DNA from 4 places in the Arthrobacter sp. ISL-69 genome. Region 3 is predicted to be linked to each of the others. Evidence: riboswitches for the same ligand, from Rfam matches in the RefSeq annotation. Region 3 holds a riboswitch; each other region holds the start of a gene.
The links. Region 3 has a riboswitch for thiamine pyrophosphate ahead of thiC (phosphomethylpyrimidine synthase ThiC). Riboswitches for the same ligand answer to the same signal wherever they lie in the genome.

Region 1 (4,205 bases), on a different contig from region 3:
TTGGCGTTTTGTAGACAGTCACGAGGCCGCCCAGCCGGTATCTCCAGTCGGGAAGGTCCGCCAGCGCGGCGTCAATCCGGGGTCGGGTAAGAACGTCTTCCTTGCCGGTCACCGTTGGCTCCCTTGGATGGTCTTGGACTGCCTAGAGGAACTCCGCCCGGCCTTCCATGGCCGACGACGCAAGAGCGTGCTCGCGGCGCGGAATCCGGCCGGCCGCTTTCGCCAGCCTACCGGCGATGACCGCGTGTTTGAAGGCCTCCCCCATCATCGCCGGATTCTGCGCCCGGGTCACCGCTGTGGCCAGCAGGACGGCGTCGCAGCCCAGTTCCATGGCGAGCGCAGCATCGGACGCGGTGCCGATGCCGGCGTCCAGCACCACGGGAACGGATGCCCGGGAAACAATGAGTTCGATGTTGTGCGGGTTCAGGATGCCCAGACCGGTACCGATGGGTGAGCCGAGCGGCATCACAGCGGTGGCTCCGAGGTTCTCCAGCCGCAGCGCCAGCACGGGGTCGTCGTTGGTGTAGGCGAACACCTTGAACCCGCGGTTGACGAGTTGCTCGGTGGCGTCCACCAGCTCCACGGCGTCCGGCAGGAGCGTGTGTTCGTCGGCAATCACTTCGAGTTTGACCCAGTCCGTTTCCAGCGCCTCCCGCGCCAGTTCCGCCGTCATGACTGCGTCCCTGGCCGTGAAACACCCGGCGGTGTTGGGCAGGACCCGGATGTTGTGGTCCACCAGGAGCTGGAACAGCGAGCCTGTTTCGGCCGGCGAGTAGCGGCGCATGGCCACCGTGGTCAGCTCCGTGCCGGACGCGATCAGTGCCGCCCCCAGCCCGTCCAGGCTGGGCGCACCGCCGGTGCCCATGATCAGCCGCGACCCCAGCGGAACACCGTCCACAATGAAGGGGTCCGCCGCCTGCTGTGCATGTGCCGCGCCGGCAACCGTGGTTCCTGCCATGATGCTCAACCTCCCTGTACCGCTGTAACGAGTTCGACGTCGTCGCCCTCGGCGAGCGCCGTGACGTACCACTGGCTGCGCGGCACTACCTCGGAGTTCCTCGCAACCGCCACTCCCAGTTTCTGGCCGTCGGCAGCCTGCCCGTTGGGGGCGAGGTTCCTGCCGGTGACCTGGCTGATGAGGGTGGTGACGGACGCGCCGTCGTCGACTGCGTGGGCCGTGCCGTTCAGTTTGATGTTCATGCTGTTTCCTTGTTCGGGTCAATTGTGACTGTGGTTGCGGACGGTGCCGGAAAACGGGAGAACCGGTCGGGCCGGAACGGCGCCCAGCGCGGATCGGCGTTGCCGTCCATCAGCTGCCTGCAGATGGCAGCGGCCGCGGGCGTCAGCAGGACGCCGTGACGGAAGAATCCGGTGGCAATGATCAGCCCCCCAATGTCCCGGCCGGTGCGGGCGTCCGCGACCCGCCCCAGCAGCGGCGCGTTGTCCGGCGTTCCCGGACGGGCCCTCGCGGTGGCTTCCAGGAGCTCCAGTTCAGCGACGGCCGGCACCAGCACCTGCGCGTCGCGGAGCAGCTGGTAGACGCCGCCGGCTGAAACGGCGGCCTCGGCAGGTGCCGCTGGTCCTGTGCCGGTGCCTTCAACGCCCGCAGCGGCGAGGGCGTCTTCGCGCTGCGTCGCCCCGATCACCACCGTTCCGTCCTGCCGGGGAACGATATAGACGGGGATTCCGTGGACCATGCCGCGGACAGTTGATGTCACCAGCGGCTGCAGGTAAGCGGGAACACGCAGGCGCAGGATGTCGCCGTACACCGGGCGGAGCGGCAGCCTCAGGCCGGTTGGCAGCCCGCCCAGGGCCGCAGACCCCAGCCCGTTGGCAACGATGGTCTCCCCGGCGTGCACGGTGCCTCCCCCGGCCAGGCTGACCCCGCTGACCCGCCCGTCCTCCCAGAGCAGGCCGGCGGCCCGCTCATGCACGGCGGATTCTGCCAGGGACTCCGCGATCAGGGCGAGGAGCCGGCGGGGGTCCACCTGGTGGTCGGCCGGAATGTCGAAGGCGCAGGAGATCCCGGGGCTCAGCAGCGGTTCGCGGGCCCGTGCTTCCCTGACTGTAAGAGGTTCCACTGTGAGGCCGCTTGCCCGCTGGACTCCCCGCAGGTCGGCGAGCGCCCGGCGGTCGGCGGCGTCGGCCCCTACGGCCAGGGTCGACGTCGTGAGGTAGCCGGTGCCGGTGGCTCCGCCGCCGGTATCCCGCGCCTCGAGGCCTGCGGCGAAGGCGGGCCACAGACCCGAGGAGTGAAGCATGAGTTCCAGGAGCTGTTCCTCCTGGTAGTGGAGTTCGCTCACTGGTGCCAGCATGCCGGCGGCGGCCCAACTGGCGCCCGTCCCCGGTGCGTCGTCGATGAGCACCACGGACCTGCCGGACTGCCGGGCTTCCCACGCGATGCCGTGGCCGATGACCCCTCCGCCTATGACGGCGACGTCGGCGCTGATTTCCCGGGTGCGCGCGGCGGGGCGGCCTGCTGCGGGTTGCGGGTTCATTGTCATCCTTCCCTACGCCGGTACTAACCGGATCAGGTCAAGCGGTCGGCTCTGACGCCCTCTCAGCCCTGCAGCTTTGTGACAGCTGCAGCGGGCTCCCGCGGTACCACCCCAGTTTAGAGGAACTAGGCTGGTGCCATGACCGAGCACGCCGTCCTCACCAGCGCCCGCCTGTACCTCTGCACCGATGCCCGCACCGACCGGGGCGATTTCGAAGACTTCGTCGATGCCGCCTACGCCGGCGGCGTTGACATCATCCAGCTCCGGGACAAGAACCTGGAGGCCGCCGAAGAGCTCGAGCTGCTTGAAGTGCTGGAGGCTGCGGCCCGCCGCCACGGCCGGCTCTGGTCGGTCAACGACCGCGCCGACATAGCCTCGCTCGCCGGCGCCCCGGTACTCCACATCGGGCAGAAGGACCTTCCCCTGGCTTCGGCCCGGAAATTCCTCGGCGATGACGCCGTGATCGGCCTGTCAACCCACAGCCCGGAGCAGATCGACGCCGCCATCGCCGCGGTTGCCGGTCCCGGCGGACTGGACTACTTCTGCGTAGGGCCGGTGTGGGCCACTCCCACCAAGCCGGGCCGGGCCGCCGTCGGCCTCGATCTGGTACACTACGCGGCCGGGGCCAGCGGCAAAACAACAGACAAAACAGCTGACAGCGCGGCTAAAGGGACCGTTGGCGGTCCGCTGCTGCCGTGGTTCGCCATCGGCGGCATTGACCTGGGCAACGTTGAACAAGTGGTGGCTGCCGGAGCGCAGCGCATCGTAGTGGTCCGCGCCATTACCGAAGCCGACGACCCGGCCGCAGCGGCCAAGTCGCTGTTGGCGGCGCTCGACGCCGGCCAGCAGTACAGCTAGCCGGTCAGGCCGAGCTGCGTCATACGCCGTGAATGGTTCCCCGCCAGGCCGGAGATCAGCCCGCTGACCAGCTCTTTCGCTGCGGCGTTGTCCTCGCCGCCGATCAGGCTTGCCAGGAAGGCGTGCTCGTAGCTGACGCGCTGTGCCTGGGTCAATGCTTCGCCCAGCAGCCGCCTGCCCCAGAGCGCAAGTCTCGACGCGAGCCTGGGGTCATCGGCCAGGGCGCCTTTGAGCCGTTCGCGGAGGACCTCGGTGGTCGCTTCGGAGTCCTGGATCTGTTCGATGAGTTCGCGCGTGGCGGCATCCACATACTGCGAGATGGCCCGATAAAAGTCGGCTGAGACCGTGTCGATGACGTAGGCCTTCATCAGGGATTCGAACCAGTCCCCCGGGCGCGTCCGGGAGTGGAAGTAATCCACGGCAGCCTGGAACGGCAGCATGGCGTCCTCGGCGTCGATGTTCATACTGGCCAGCCGGGAGCTCACCAGCTCGTAGTGCCGGAACTCCACCACGGCAATCCTGCCAAGCACGGCACGGTCGTGGAGGGTGGGCGAATGCCGCGCGTCCGCTGAGAATCTCTCGAAGGCCGACAGCTCCCCGTAGGCCATCATTCCGAACAGGTCTGCCACGAAGCGGTTGTAACGAGCGGTGTCAGCCGGGGATGAGCTCATCAGTCAAGACTAATGGCGCAAATCGAGCTAATCTGACTTTCGTGTCACATCATCGCCTGACTCCAAGTGTCCACGAGCAGACCAACCGTCTGGCCGAGGCGCTGCACGCGCTCCGGACGGAGTTGGAGCTTCCCGGCCCCTTCCCTGATGATGCCCTTCAAGATGCGCTGGCGGCCAT
Region 2 (4,205 bases), on a different contig from region 3:
TGGTCAGCCGGAGGCGCTCCAGCAGTTCGTCCACGCGTTCCTCTCCGTGGCCGAGGTGCCGGGGGCCGAACATCAGCTCGTCCAGCACCCGGCCGGTGACGAACTGGTGCTCCGGCTCCTGGAACACGGTTCCGATCCGCGCGATCAGCTGTTCCGCCTTCCATTTGTACGGGTCGATTCCGGCGCCGTCACTGAGGTCGACCGTTGCGGATACCGCGCCCTTCACCGGCTGGAGCAGCCCGGCGAGGGTCAGGGCGAACGTGGATTTCCCGGAACCGTTGGGGCCGGTGATGGTCAGCGCCTGGCCGGCCCGGACCTGCGCCGTGATCCCGGACTGCACCGGGACCGGTGGAACGGTTTGGAAACGCCGGCGGCGGGGACGCTCGCGGGAGACCGCCAGGCTTTCCGCAGCCAGCAGCAGGTCCCCGTCAGCGGGCACTCCGGCACCGCGCCCGCCAGTGGCACCCGGCATTCCTGAGGCACCGGACCGCGTCCGGGTTGCAGGCACGTACCCGGGCACCCAGACGCCGGCGGCCACGAGCATGTCCCGGGCCTGCGCCAGGACCTGGTCCGGGGACCCGTCCAGGAGCACTGCGGATTCCGTGGCCGATCCCGGCTGCAGCACCACAATCCGGTCCACGAGGTCCTTCCACACGCCCACGCGGTGCTCCACCACCACCAGCGTTGCCCCCGTTTTGTCCAGGCACCGGCCCACGGCGTCGCGGACCTCCAGCACACCGTCGGGGTCAAGGTTGGCCGTGGGTTCGTCCAGGAGCAACAGTCCCGGGCGCATGGCGAGGATACCGGCGAGCGCCAGGCGCTGCTTCTGTCCGCCGGACAGGGCCGACGTCGGGTGGTCCAGCGGCAGGTGGGCCAGCCCGACGTCGTCGAGCGCCTCCCCCACACGCTTCCAGATGTCCCCGCGCGGTACGGACAGGTTTTCGGCGCCGAAGGCGACGTCGTCCCCCAAACGGGAGAGGACCACCTGAGTCTCGGGGTCCTGCTGCATCAGCCCGGCACGCCCCCGCTGGGCGCGCGGCGGGGCGCCGTCGATCAGCAGGGTGCCGGTCTCGTCGGAGTCCTCGGCGTCCGGGGTGCCCCCGTGGTGGGCGCCGGCGTCGCTGTCACCGAGCACTCCGGCAAGGGCATGCAGCAGCGTGGACTTGCCCGCGCCGGAGGGGCCGAGGAGCAGTACGCGTTCGCCCGGCTGAATTTCCAGGTCGAGGCCATGGACTGCCGGCTGGGACCGGCCGGCGTGCCGCCAGCCCCAGCCCCGTGCCGTGACCGCCGCGGGGCGGACGCTGTCGGAAAACGTCATGAGCAGTGTGCCGTCATCAGGAGAAGACGGGCTCCGTGGCTGCCTTGCGGGAGGCGAAGGAGCTCAGCACGCCGGTCCTGGCCAGGCCGCGCGTGGCGATCCAGGACAGCGCCCCGGCGATGATGGCGCCTGAGATGGCGGTGAAGATGATGTAGGCCAGTTTGTCACCGGCGGCGTATGCAATGTTCCAGCCCCACGGCGCGAACGCATCGTTCAGTCCGCAGAAGAAGCCTGCCGCGGCGCCGGCCAGCAGCGAAACGGGCAGGTTGAACTTCTTGTAGACGAACACGGCGAAAATGATTTCCGCGCCGAGGCCCTGCACGAAGCCGGAGAACAGCACGGACGCGCCGTACTGCGAGCCCATGATGAGCTCCCCGGTGGCAGCCACGGTTTCGCAGAAGATGGCAGCGCCCGGCTTGCGGATGATCAGCATGCCCAGGACGGCGGGAATCATCCAGCCGCCGGCGATGAGGCCCGTCAGCGGCGGGTAGACGGCGTTCATGGGCGGCGAAACAGCGGCGGCACCCTGGGACCATGCCCAGAAAATAACGCCGCCGGCCACGGCGATCAACGCGGCAACAACAATGTCCACCACGCGCCAGCTCTTCTTGCCGTGGTGCAACGTCTGCTTTGCAGAAATATCAGTCATGTCTTCCTCCTGAGGTACAGGAGGGGAGAGTGTTTCCCGGCCGGACCGCGGCTTCCGCCGCCTGCTGCCGGACACTCTGAGAACTCGACTCCCTTGCGCCGGTACTAACCGGATCAGGTTCGAGGGTCTGCGGCTGTCCGCACTCTCAGCGCCCGCCTCCGGTTCCCCTGGACTGCTCCAGTGATGCCCGACGGCGACGCTCCCCTGTCGTATCAAATCGCCCTTGTGGGCGTTGTCAGTTTACACCCGGGGGCCCGCGAACTCCCGGGGGAAGTTGTCACATTGGGGCGGCCCGCCGCCTTGTTCCGGGGAGGAGGCTGACCGTGCTCCGCGCACCGATGGGGCTAGGCTAGGGGAAGCCCCTGTTTCCGTCGTCTTAGGAGTACCTGGAATGAGTCTTTTCATCAAGCTGCTTGGAACCGGAGCGAGCCTGCTGGCCGGATTCGCCGGCACCAAGGCAGTTGACGTTGTCTGGGAAAAGGTCACCGGCAGGAAGCCGCCCAAGGGCGACAAGGATGACGTTCCCACCACCCTGCGCAGCGCCCTGACCTTTGCCCTGATTTCGGCAGCCGTCAGCGCGATCATCCAGGTTTTGGCCAACCGCGGCACCCAGCGTGCCATCACCCGCTTCGCCAAGAGCCAGGACATCGTCTAGCAGTCAGCGCTTCCACGGATGCCGGCGTCCGGGCCCGCCCGCGGGTGAGTCCGGGCCCCAGGCTTAGGCCGGGCCGCTTCCTTCGTCGTCGTCCGCATCACGTTTGTCGGCGGCTTTCTGCACCACGGCTTCCAGCTCGTCCGTGGTGAGGAGTTCCCTGTGCAGGTGCTTGGTGCGGTAGCCGGCCCTGCCCACCATGTGCGCGGACACCGGCACGGTGAGCACCTGGAAGATCCACGCCACGAACAACACGGGCCACACCCACCAGGTCCGCAGCTGCAGGCCCATCGCAGCCAGCAGCAGGAAGAGGCCCAGCACCTGGGGCTTGGTGGCGGCGTGCATCCTGCTCATCAGGTCGGGGAAGCGCAGCAGGCCAACGGCCGCGCCGAGGGACATCAGGGCGCCCACCACCATGAAGACGGCAGAGATCGTGTCAATGACTGTGTCCACGCCGGATACCTCAGGATTCATGGGGCTGCTCCCGCCGGTCCGCCACGAAGCGGGCCACGGTCACGGACCCGATGAACCCGATGATGGACAGCGCCACGAGCAGCATCAGGTTGTTCAGATGCCGGTTGACGGCCATGTCTATGCAGAGCGTGGCTCCAATGATGGCCAGCAGCACGTCGGAGGCAAGGACCCGGTCCAGCAGGGACGGGCCGATGGCGATGCGGACAATTGCCCCCGCCGCCGCGAGGGACAGGATCGCAGCCGTCACGGTCAGCACGATCTCCATCATGAGGCCACCTCGTGTTTCAGCTCGGCAAGTTCCTCTTTGGTGCCCATGATCCTGATCAGCCCGGCCTCGGTGTCCCGGACTTCCTTGCGCAGGCTCATCACGTCCTCCCCGTTGCGGACGTTCAGTCCATGGATGTACAGCGTGGACGTGGAGCGGTCCACCTCCACCACCAGCGAGCCGGGAATCAGCGAGATGACGTGGCCGGTGGCGGTAACCATGAGGTCCGAATGACTGCGGAGCTGGACGGCCACGACGGCGTTGCTCACCTTTGGACCGCGGGCCACGGCCAGGTAGAGCACCTGGAAGCTGGCGGCCACCACCTTGCCCAGGAACACGATCGCGAACGGGACGGCACGCACAACGCTGAAGCGGCCGCCCAGTTCCACCGGGGGCAGGTAGAACAGCCTGGCCACCACCACGGCGATGAGCGCCCCGAACAGGAGGTTGCCGGGGCTGAAGTCCTGCCAGAGCGCCGCCCAGACAAACACGAGCCAGACCAGGAGCGGCAGCTCCTGCCGGATGGAGATCCGCCGTCGGCTCATTTCTGCGCCTCCTGCCGGGCAGGTTCAGGCCGGGCAGGTTCAGGCTGGGCAATCGGGGGCACCGGCGCGTTCTCGCCCAGCACCGCCTGAATGTAGGCGGACCGGTCCAGCATCTCGAGGGCGGACTGGTCCGCCACCCGGAACAGCGGCCCGGCGAAGACGGTAAGCGCCACGCCGAAGATCACCAACCCCAGGGTTGATCCCACCATGGTCCGCGGCAGCAGGGTGACGTTGCGCCTGCCCGCGCGGTCGCCCGAATCGGCGTCTTCAGGGGAGGCCAGCAGCACGGGATCCGGGTTCTC
Region 3 (4,205 bases):
GGCTGGACGCCGGCCACCCGCAAACGGTCAGCGAGCGCGCCGACGTCGTCGCCCTCGGGAACTTCGATCAGGACTTCACCCAGGCCCAGCGTGTCCTGCCGCGGCCCTGCGCCCCTGCTGTTCCAGACGTTCATGGCCATGTGGTGGTGATAGCCGCCAGCCGAGACGAACAGGGCCTGTCCGTGCCATCCTGCGGTTTTCTCGAAACCAAGCGTGCCCACGTAGAAGTCGTGCGCTGATTGCACATCGCCAACTTGGAGGTGGACGTGCCCGACGCCGGCCCGCGTCTCCCGCTGACCGCTCACTGCCTCCTCGGTCAGGTGTTCCTGCAGGAACCTCTGCGGCGGCAGGGCAAGGCTGTCCATGACCACGTTGCTGCCCTCCCAGGACCAGGCCTCACGCGGGCGGTCCCAGTAGAGCTCGATGCCGTTGCCCTCCGGGTCGCTGAAGTAGAAGGCCTCGCTGACAAGGTGGTCCGCGCTGCCCGTGAACAGCCCCGGTTCATACCGGGCCGCGGAGGCCACCGTGGCAGCGAGCGACGGCCGGTCCTCGAACAACAGCGCTGTATGGAACAGTCCGGCCTCACCCCGGGCGGGAAGGTTCAGTCCGGGGGCCGGCGCCAGGTGGACCAAGGGCCTTCCGCGCCGGCCAAGGTACACGCCGCCATCCTGCTCGGCCACCGGCTCCAGCCCGAGCGCCCGCTGGTAATAGTCCGTCATCAGCTTCATGTTGCCCACTTTGAGCATCACCGTGCCCATGGCGAGATCGGCGGGCAGCAGGTCCTTGCTGCTGGATTCTGTGGTCATGGCAACTCCAAACTCCCGAAACTCCGCCACCGGCATCCGGCGACGATTACATAGAGTTAAATTACTTGAAGCTTCAATTTATTCCTAGCGGAGCTGAGTGCCCCGAAGCACGATGTGTTTGAGATCCCGCAGCGTCGCCGGACTGGTCCGGGGGTCCTGTGCGCACAGCACGACGTCGGCACTGGCACCTTCCGTAATGCCGTCGGCTCCCAGCCATTCCCGCGCTGCCCATGACGCCGCGTCCAGCGCCGCTTCCGCCGGCAGGCCGGCCGCATGGAGCGCGTGGATCTCGTCCACGATCCGTCCGTGGCCGATGACGCTGCCCGCATCGGTCCCGGCGTAGATCGGCACGCCCGCTTCGTAGGCTTCCAGGATCCGCTCGTTCCGCCGCTGCCACAGCGCCCGCATGTGCGCTGCGTAGCGCGGGAACTTCGCTTCGGCCCGGTCGGCGATCTCCGGAAAGGTCGCAATATTGATGAGCGTGGGCACAATCGGGACGCGCTGTTCCACGAACCGGGGCAGGTGCCGCGGGAGAAGGCCGGTTCCGTGTTCGATACAGTCGATGCCGGCGTCGAGCATGTCATCCAGCGTGTCCTCGGCGAAACAGTGCGCGGTCACCCTGGCGCCTTCATCGTGGGCGGCGCGGACAGCGTCCCGCACCACGGCGGCGGGGAACGACGGCGCGAGGTCGCCGGCGCCCCGGTCGATCCAGTCCCCCACCAGCTTGACCCAGCCGTCGCCCGCGAGTGCCTGCTTCCGCACTGCCTCGACCAGGCCGTCCGGTTCAACCTCGACGGCGAATCCCCGCAGGTAGCGGCTCGTCCTGGCAACATGCCGGCCGGCCCGGATGATCCTGGGCAGCTCGGGACGGTGCTGGAGCCAGCGCGTGTCGTGCACGGCGCCGGCGTCGCGGACCAGCAGGGTACCGGCGTTCCGGTCCGTCATGGCCTGCTCTTCGGCCAGGGACTCGGTAACGTCCCCGACGGGTCCGAGTCCGATGTGGCAGTGCGCATCCACCAGGCCCGGCAGGACCCAGCCCTCCAGCACAACATCGGCGGGAACGGCCGGCCGCTTGAACGTCAGCCTGCCGTCGACAGCCCAAAGGCCGTGCCGTTCCTGGTCCGGGGCGGTGAGCACGGTCCCGCTGAATTCGATGATGCCAGCCATGTTTCAAGCCTAGTCCGGCGGGCTGCCGCCGCCGGACGTGAACGCCATGTGACAAAGGGACTGCCCGGCCCTGTGGTAGCTTCGTTTACGACCACACGGGTGCCCTTGCAGGGGCTGAGATCGGGCTGACGCGGCCTGCGACCGTTGAACCTGTCCGGGTAATGCCGGCGAAGGAAGTGAGTATTCCATGAATACACAAGAAACACAGCTGATCCCTGCCCAAAACGACACCGACTCCGGCAAGTCAGGCACGATTGAAACGCAGTCCCTGAAGTCCCATTCGTTGGCGTTCATCGCCGACGAGGCCACCGGGATCAAGGTGCCGGTGACCGAAATTGCCCTGGAGGACTCTCCGGGCGGCGCCGCCAACCCCCCGTTCCGGGTGTACCGGACAGCGGGGCCCGGAAGCGATCCCGTGGTGGGCCTGGAACCGTTCAGGACCCGGTGGATCGAAGCCCGGGCCGACACCGAGCCCTACAGCGGCCGGGAACGGAACCTGCTTGACGACGGCAAGTCGGCAGTGCGCCGCGGCGCCGCATCCGCGGAGTGGAAGGGCGCGCAGCCCGTGCCCCGCCGCGCCGTCGAAGGCAAGACTGTCACACAGATGCATTACGCACGGCAGGGTGTGGTGACGCCCGAGATGCAGTTCGTTGCCCTCCGCGAGAACTGCGACGTGGAGCTCGTCCGCAGCGAAGTGGCTGCCGGCCGCGCCATCATCCCCAACAACATCAACCACCCGGAATCCGAACCGATGATCATCGGCAAGGCCTTCCTTGTGAAGATCAATGCCAACATCGGCAACTCGGCAGTTACCAGCTCCATTGCCGAGGAAGTGGACAAACTGCAGTGGGCCACCCAGTGGGGCGCCGACACGGTGATGGACCTGTCCACCGGCGACGACATCCACACCACCCGGGAATGGCTCATCCGCAACTCCCCGGTCCCGATCGGTACGGTACCGATCTACCAGGCCCTGGAGAAGGTCAACGGCGAGGCGAACGCCCTCACTTGGGAGATCTTCCGGGATACCGTGATCGAGCAGTGCGAGCAGGGCGTGGACTACATGACCATCCACGCGGGGGTTCTCCTCCGCTACGTACCGCTCACGGTCAAGCGGGTCACCGGAATCGTGTCCCGGGGCGGCGCCATCATGGCGGGGTGGTGCCTGGCGCATCACCAGGAAAACTTCCTGTACACGCACTTCGACGAGCTGTGCGAGATTTTCGCCAAGTACGACGTCGCGTTCTCGCTGGGCGACGGACTGCGGCCGGGTGCGACGGCTGACGCGAACGACGCCGCCCAGTTCGCCGAACTGGACACCCTGGCCGAACTGACGCAGCGGGCCTGGGAGTTCGACGTGCAAGTGATGGTGGAAGGCCCCGGCCACGTGCCGTTCCACCTGGTCCGCGAGAACGTGGAACGCCAGCAGGAACTGTGCAAAGGCGCCCCGTTCTATACCCTCGGTCCCCTGGTCACAGACATAGCCCCGGGCTACGACCACATCACCTCGGCCATCGGCGCCACGGAAATCGCCCGCTACGGCACGGCCATGCTCTGCTACGTAACACCCAAGGAGCACCTCGGGCTGCCGAACAAGGACGATGTCAAAACCGGTGTGATCACTTACAAGATCGCCGCCCACGCCGCCGACCTCGCCAAGGGCCACCCCGGCGCGCATGAACGTGACGACGCGCTGTCCAAGGCCCGGTTCGAATTCCGCTGGCGGGACCAGTTTGCCCTGTCGCTGGACCCGGTCACCGCGGAAGCGTTTCATGACGAGACGTTGCCTGCCGAGCCGGCGAAGACTGCCCATTTCTGTTCGATGTGCGGTCCCAAGTTCTGCTCGATGCGCATCAGCCAGGACATCAGGGACGAATACGGTTCAGCCGAGGCCCAGACGGCCCTTGCCGAGATGGCTGCCGGCATGCGTGAGAAAAGCAACGAATTCCTTGCCGCGGGCGGCAAGGTCTACCTGCCGGAGCTTAACCTTCCTGCCCCGAAGGGGCCGGGCCCGCGCAGCACTGCCGGTGAAGGAACCGCTAAGACGCCTGTGAGTGCTGACGCCGGCTGATCTCTGCGATGAACGACCGGATGAACCGGTCGCCCTCCACCGAGTCCTGAGGCCGGTGTCCGCCCGCGGCAACGCGGTGCAGGGCACCGGTTTCGCGCAAGTAGCCGGCGATTTCCTCATAAAGCGGTTCCCAGCCTCCGGTGAGCACCAGGGTGGGGACT
Region 4 (4,205 bases), on a different contig from region 3:
CGGAGGGGAAGGCGACGACCCGCCCAACACCGTGACCCGTGTCCGTGCCCCGCGCGCCGCCAGCGAGGCGCCCGTCAACAACCGCGTAACATCCGTCAAGGGCTCCACCCGGCTGGAGGCCAAGAAGCAGCGCCGCCGCGAATCCCGCGACACCGGCCGCCGCCGCACGATCATCACCGAGGCCGAGTTCCTGGCCCGCCGCGAATCCGTGGACCGCCAGATGATCGTCCGCCAGCGCGACGACAGAATCCAGATCGGCGTCCTCGAAGACGGCGTCCTGGCAGAGCACTTCGTGTCCAAGACCCAGCAGGACTCCCTGATCGGCAACGTCTACCTGGGCAAGGTACAGAACGTGCTGCCGTCGATGGAAGCCGCCTTCGTGGACATCGGACGCGGCCGGAACGCCGTGCTGTACGCCGGTGAAGTCAACTGGGACGTGGTCAACCTCGAAGGCAAGCAGCGCCGGATCGAGAACGCACTGAAGTCCGGCGACTCCGTGCTGGTCCAGGTCACCAAGGACCCGGTCGGCCACAAGGGCGCCCGCCTGACGAGCCAGATTTCGCTGCCCGGCCGCTACCTCGTCTACGTTCCCGGCGGTTCCATGACCGGAATCTCCCGCAAGCTGCCCGACGTCGAACGCAACCGCCTCAAGCGGATCCTCAAGGACCGCCTGCCGGAAGATGCCGGCGTCATCGTCCGCACTGCAGCCGAGGGCGCGTCCGAGGAAGAGCTCACACACGACATCAACCGCCTGCGCGCCCAGTGGGAAGGGATCGAAGGCCAGGCAACGTCCACCAAAATCCTCGCTCCGGAACTGCTCTACGGCGAACCTGACCTGACCATCAAGGTGGTCCGTGACGTCTTCAACGAGGACTTCTCCAAGCTGATCGTCTCCGGCGAGGAAGCCTGGGACACCATCGAGGCCTATGTCACCTACGTGGCTCCGGACCTCGTGGGCCGGCTCGAGAAGTGGACCAAGGACACGGACATCTTCGCGGCCTGGCGGATCGACGAGCAGATCCACAAGGCACTCGACCGGAAGGTCTTCCTGCCGTCCGGCGGTTCCCTGGTCATCGACCGCACCGAAGCCATGACCGTGGTGGATGTCAACACCGGCAAGTTCACCGGCAGCGGCGGCAACCTCGAGGAAACCGTCACCAAGAACAACCTGGAAGCGGCCGAGGAAGTCGTCCGGCAGCTCCGGCTCCGCGACATCGGCGGCATCATCGTCATCGACTTCATCGACATGGTGCTCGAATCCAACCGCGACCTCGTGCTTCGCCGCATGGTGGAGTGCCTCGGCCGCGACCGGACCAAGCACCAGGTGGCCGAAGTGACCTCGCTGGGACTCGTGCAGATGACCCGCAAGCGGATGGGCACCGGGCTGCTGGAAGTCTTCGGCGAGCAGTGTGAAGCCTGCGCCGGCCGCGGCATCGTCACCCACGACGAGCCCGTGGAACACCGCCGCGCCAACGTTGTGGCCGCCGAGCATCACGTACCGCGGACGGAGAGCCAGCCGGCCCCGCGGACGGAGCGCAAGAGCCGCCGCCGCGGCAAGGGCGGTCAGGCTCCCGAGGCCGCTCCGCTGACGCCGGCCGCGGTACATTACGAGCCCACCGATGCCGAGCGCCACGCCAAGGCCGAAGCTACCCGCGCGGCGCTGGCCAACATAGCCGCCGCGGCGCACGCCGCCCACCTGCACGACGCCGAGACCGGCCATGCCGCCCCGGCGGCTGCTGCTGCCAAAGCGGCAGGGCAGGCCCACGCTGCCCAGTCAACGCCGGCGCAGTCCGCTCCCGCCACGGCGCGGCCGGCCAAGGTGTCCGACGCCGAGGCGGCTGCCGCAGGGCGGCCGGCTGCGGTCCTGACCTTCGGCGGCGAAAAGGTTGCGCTGCCGTTCGTTGAGCACGCAGGGGAATCGCCGGCCACGGGCGCGGCGCTGACCCTCGACCGCCTGGCCGAGGCGTTCGCGCACCTTGGCGGGCCTGCAGCGGCTGAGCGCCCGGCGGCACCGGCTGAGCAGCCGGTTCAGGCGGTCCAGGCCCCGGCAGCCCGGGTTCCGGCTACGCGGGCCCCGGCAGTCCAGGCTGCTGAAGCCGACTACACCGACCACACTGCGGTGCAGGGCCGGGCGCGCCGTCCGCGCCGCAACCGGAGTGCGAGCCGTGCCCAGGGCGCAGCGAACGAAACGTCCGTGGAACACCACGAGACGGCTCCGGTGGCCGCGGCAGGGCATACCCACGAGGCCAAGGCACCGGAACCGGCAAAGAAGGATGCGCAGGCAAAGGCTCCGGCCAGCGCACCGATCATCCTCGGCGTGGGAGTGCCGGCCTCCGAGCTCTGATCCACCAGCCGACTGACACCGCGGGTGCGGTCCGAACCGGGCGTAGTAATACGCCGGATTCGGGCCGTACCTGCGAGTCCGTTAAAGGAAAACAGCTAGGCTGGGGGACTGACACGGGGTGCCGCGCACAGGGCCGGCTGAGATCCACACCCGTTGAACCTGTCCGGCTAGCACCGGCGAAGGGATGTCTCCTTTGTCTTCATCATTCCTGCCCACCCCCGCCTCCACAACGGGGGCCGGATCCACCCTGGACGCCGCCCTGCGCGCAACCCCGCGGGTGCTGGCCATCGCCGGATCGGACCCGTCCGGAGGGGCGGGGATCCAGGCGGACCTCAAGAGCATTGCCGCCAACGGCGGTTACGGCATGGCTGCCATTACCGCCCTGACGGCACAGAACACCCACGGCGTCCGGGCCGTCCACGTTCCCCCGGCGGACTTCCTGACCGCCCAGCTTGAGGCCATCAGCGAAGACATCAGCATCGACGCCGTCAAGATCGGCATGCTGGGTGACTCCGCGGTGATTGCCGCCGTCCGCAGCTGGCTGGTAAAGGCCCGTCCCGCCGTCGTGGTCCTGGACCCTGTTATGGTGGCCACCAGCGGGGACCGGCTCCTGCAGGAGGCCGCCGAAGCGGAACTCCGTGAACTCCTGCCACTGGCCGACCTGATTACGCCGAACCTCGCAGAACTTGCGATACTCCTCAACGAGCCCCTCGCGGGCGACCGGGAGGCGGCACTGGCCCAGGGCAAACGGCTTGCCGCCCAGGCCGGCACCACCGTGCTGGTTAAGGGCGGACATCTCGACGGCGGGGAATGCCCCGACGCGCTCGTCAACACCGAAGGGCTGCTGGCCCACGATGTTGTGGTGGTCGACGGCGGCCGGATCGCCACCCGGAACAGCCACGGGACCGGTTGCTCCCTGTCGTCGGCCATGGCCACCGTGCAGGCAAGGCTGGGGGACTGGGAGTCGTCCTTGCGGGCAGTGAAGCCGTGGCTGCAGGGGGCGCTCCGGGAGTCCGGAGTGCTGGACGTGGGAACGGGCAACGGCCCGGTCCACCACTTCCACCATCTGGTGCCCAGGGGCCAGGACGTTCCGGCGGAAGGCCAGTTCGCTGCAGTACTCCGGCAGGACGCAGGACCGGACCTGGATGCCATCTACGGGCTGGACTTCATCCGCGCACTGGCCGACGGTTCCCTCACGGAACGCCACTTTGCCTATTACCTTGCCCAGGACGCCATCTACCTGAACGGCTACTCCAGGGTGCTGTCCCGTGCTGCCGCGATCGCCCCCACCGAGGCCGAGCAACTGTTCTGGGCACGGTCGGCACAGCAATGCCTCGAAGTCGAGTCCGAACTGCACCGGACGTGGCTGAGTACCCGGACTGTGGACTCCGGACTGGGGCCGGTGACCAAGTCCTACGTGGACCACCTGCTGGCCTCGTCTGTTTCCGGTAGCTACGGAGTGCTCGTGGCAGCGGTACTCCCGTGCTTCTGGCTGTATGCCGAAGTGGGGGCCACGCTGCACGGGCAGTTCCTGGCCGCCGGATCGCCGTCCGGCCACCCGTATGCCGAATGGCTGCGGACGTACGCGGACGAGGAGTTCGCCGCCGCCACCCGGCAGGCGGTGCGGATCACCGACGACGCCGCCCGGGCCGCCTCGGAAACGGAACGGGAGGCCATGCGGCTGGCTTTCCGGCAGTCCTGCCGGTACGAGGTGGAGTTCTTCGACGCGCCGCGCCTGCACGCTGAACCGGAAAGCCTTCCAAAGCCGGTAGGATAGTGGGGCACGGTTCCGGAAGTCGTTGCAGTGGCAGGCCGTAAAACACGGAGTGTCGCCTATCACGTACTACCACCGGAGCCAGCC

Region 1: linked by a shared signal. The riboswitch ahead of thiO (glycine oxidase ThiO) and the one ahead of thiC (phosphomethylpyrimidine synthase ThiC) in region 3 are both predicted to bind thiamine pyrophosphate.
Region 2: linked by a shared signal. The riboswitch ahead of J7I79_RS02755 (ECF transporter S component) and the one ahead of thiC (phosphomethylpyrimidine synthase ThiC) in region 3 are both predicted to bind thiamine pyrophosphate.
Region 4: linked by a shared signal. The riboswitch ahead of thiD (bifunctional hydroxymethylpyrimidine kinase/phosphomethylpyrimidine kinase) and the one ahead of thiC (phosphomethylpyrimidine synthase ThiC) in region 3 are both predicted to bind thiamine pyrophosphate.

The regions. Positions count from the first base shown of each region.
Region 1 covers NZ_JAGGPO010000018.1:449,757-453,961, reverse strand. The annotation lists gene J7I79_RS24780 (4a-hydroxytetrahydrobiopterin dehydratase) at 1-112, opposite strand, end outside; gene J7I79_RS14530 (thiazole synthase) at 143-958, opposite strand; gene thiS (sulfur carrier protein ThiS) at 964-1,200, opposite strand; gene thiO (glycine oxidase ThiO) at 1,197-2,504, opposite strand; TPP riboswitch at 2,491-2,610, opposite strand; gene thiE (thiamine phosphate synthase) at 2,637-3,356, shown strand; gene J7I79_RS14510 (ferritin-like fold-containing protein) at 3,353-4,027, opposite strand; gene J7I79_RS14505 (RNB domain-containing ribonuclease) at 4,069-4,205, shown strand, end outside.
Region 2 covers NZ_JAGGPO010000005.1:370,099-374,303, forward strand. The annotation lists gene J7I79_RS02750 (ABC transporter ATP-binding protein) at 1-1,318, opposite strand, end outside; gene J7I79_RS02755 (ECF transporter S component) at 1,335-1,967, opposite strand; TPP riboswitch at 2,040-2,183, opposite strand; gene J7I79_RS02760 (DUF4235 domain-containing protein) at 2,359-2,622, shown strand; gene mnhG (monovalent cation/H(+) antiporter subunit G) at 2,686-3,093, opposite strand; gene J7I79_RS02770 (monovalent cation/H+ antiporter complex subunit F) at 3,083-3,361, opposite strand; gene J7I79_RS02775 (Na+/H+ antiporter subunit E) at 3,358-3,903, opposite strand; gene J7I79_RS02780 (Na+/H+ antiporter subunit D) at 3,900-4,205, opposite strand, start outside.
Region 3 covers NZ_JAGGPO010000015.1:18,880-23,084, forward strand. The annotation lists gene J7I79_RS09930 (VOC family protein) at 1-806, opposite strand, end outside; gene J7I79_RS09935 (amidohydrolase family protein) at 891-1,973, opposite strand; TPP riboswitch at 2,059-2,166, shown strand; gene thiC (phosphomethylpyrimidine synthase ThiC) at 2,161-4,044, shown strand; gene J7I79_RS09945 (alpha/beta hydrolase) at 4,013-4,205, opposite strand, start outside.
Region 4 covers NZ_JAGGPO010000024.1:78,153-82,357, reverse strand. The annotation lists gene J7I79_RS17765 (Rne/Rng family ribonuclease) at 1-2,344, shown strand, start outside; TPP riboswitch at 2,449-2,546, shown strand; gene thiD (bifunctional hydroxymethylpyrimidine kinase/phosphomethylpyrimidine kinase) at 2,529-4,121, shown strand.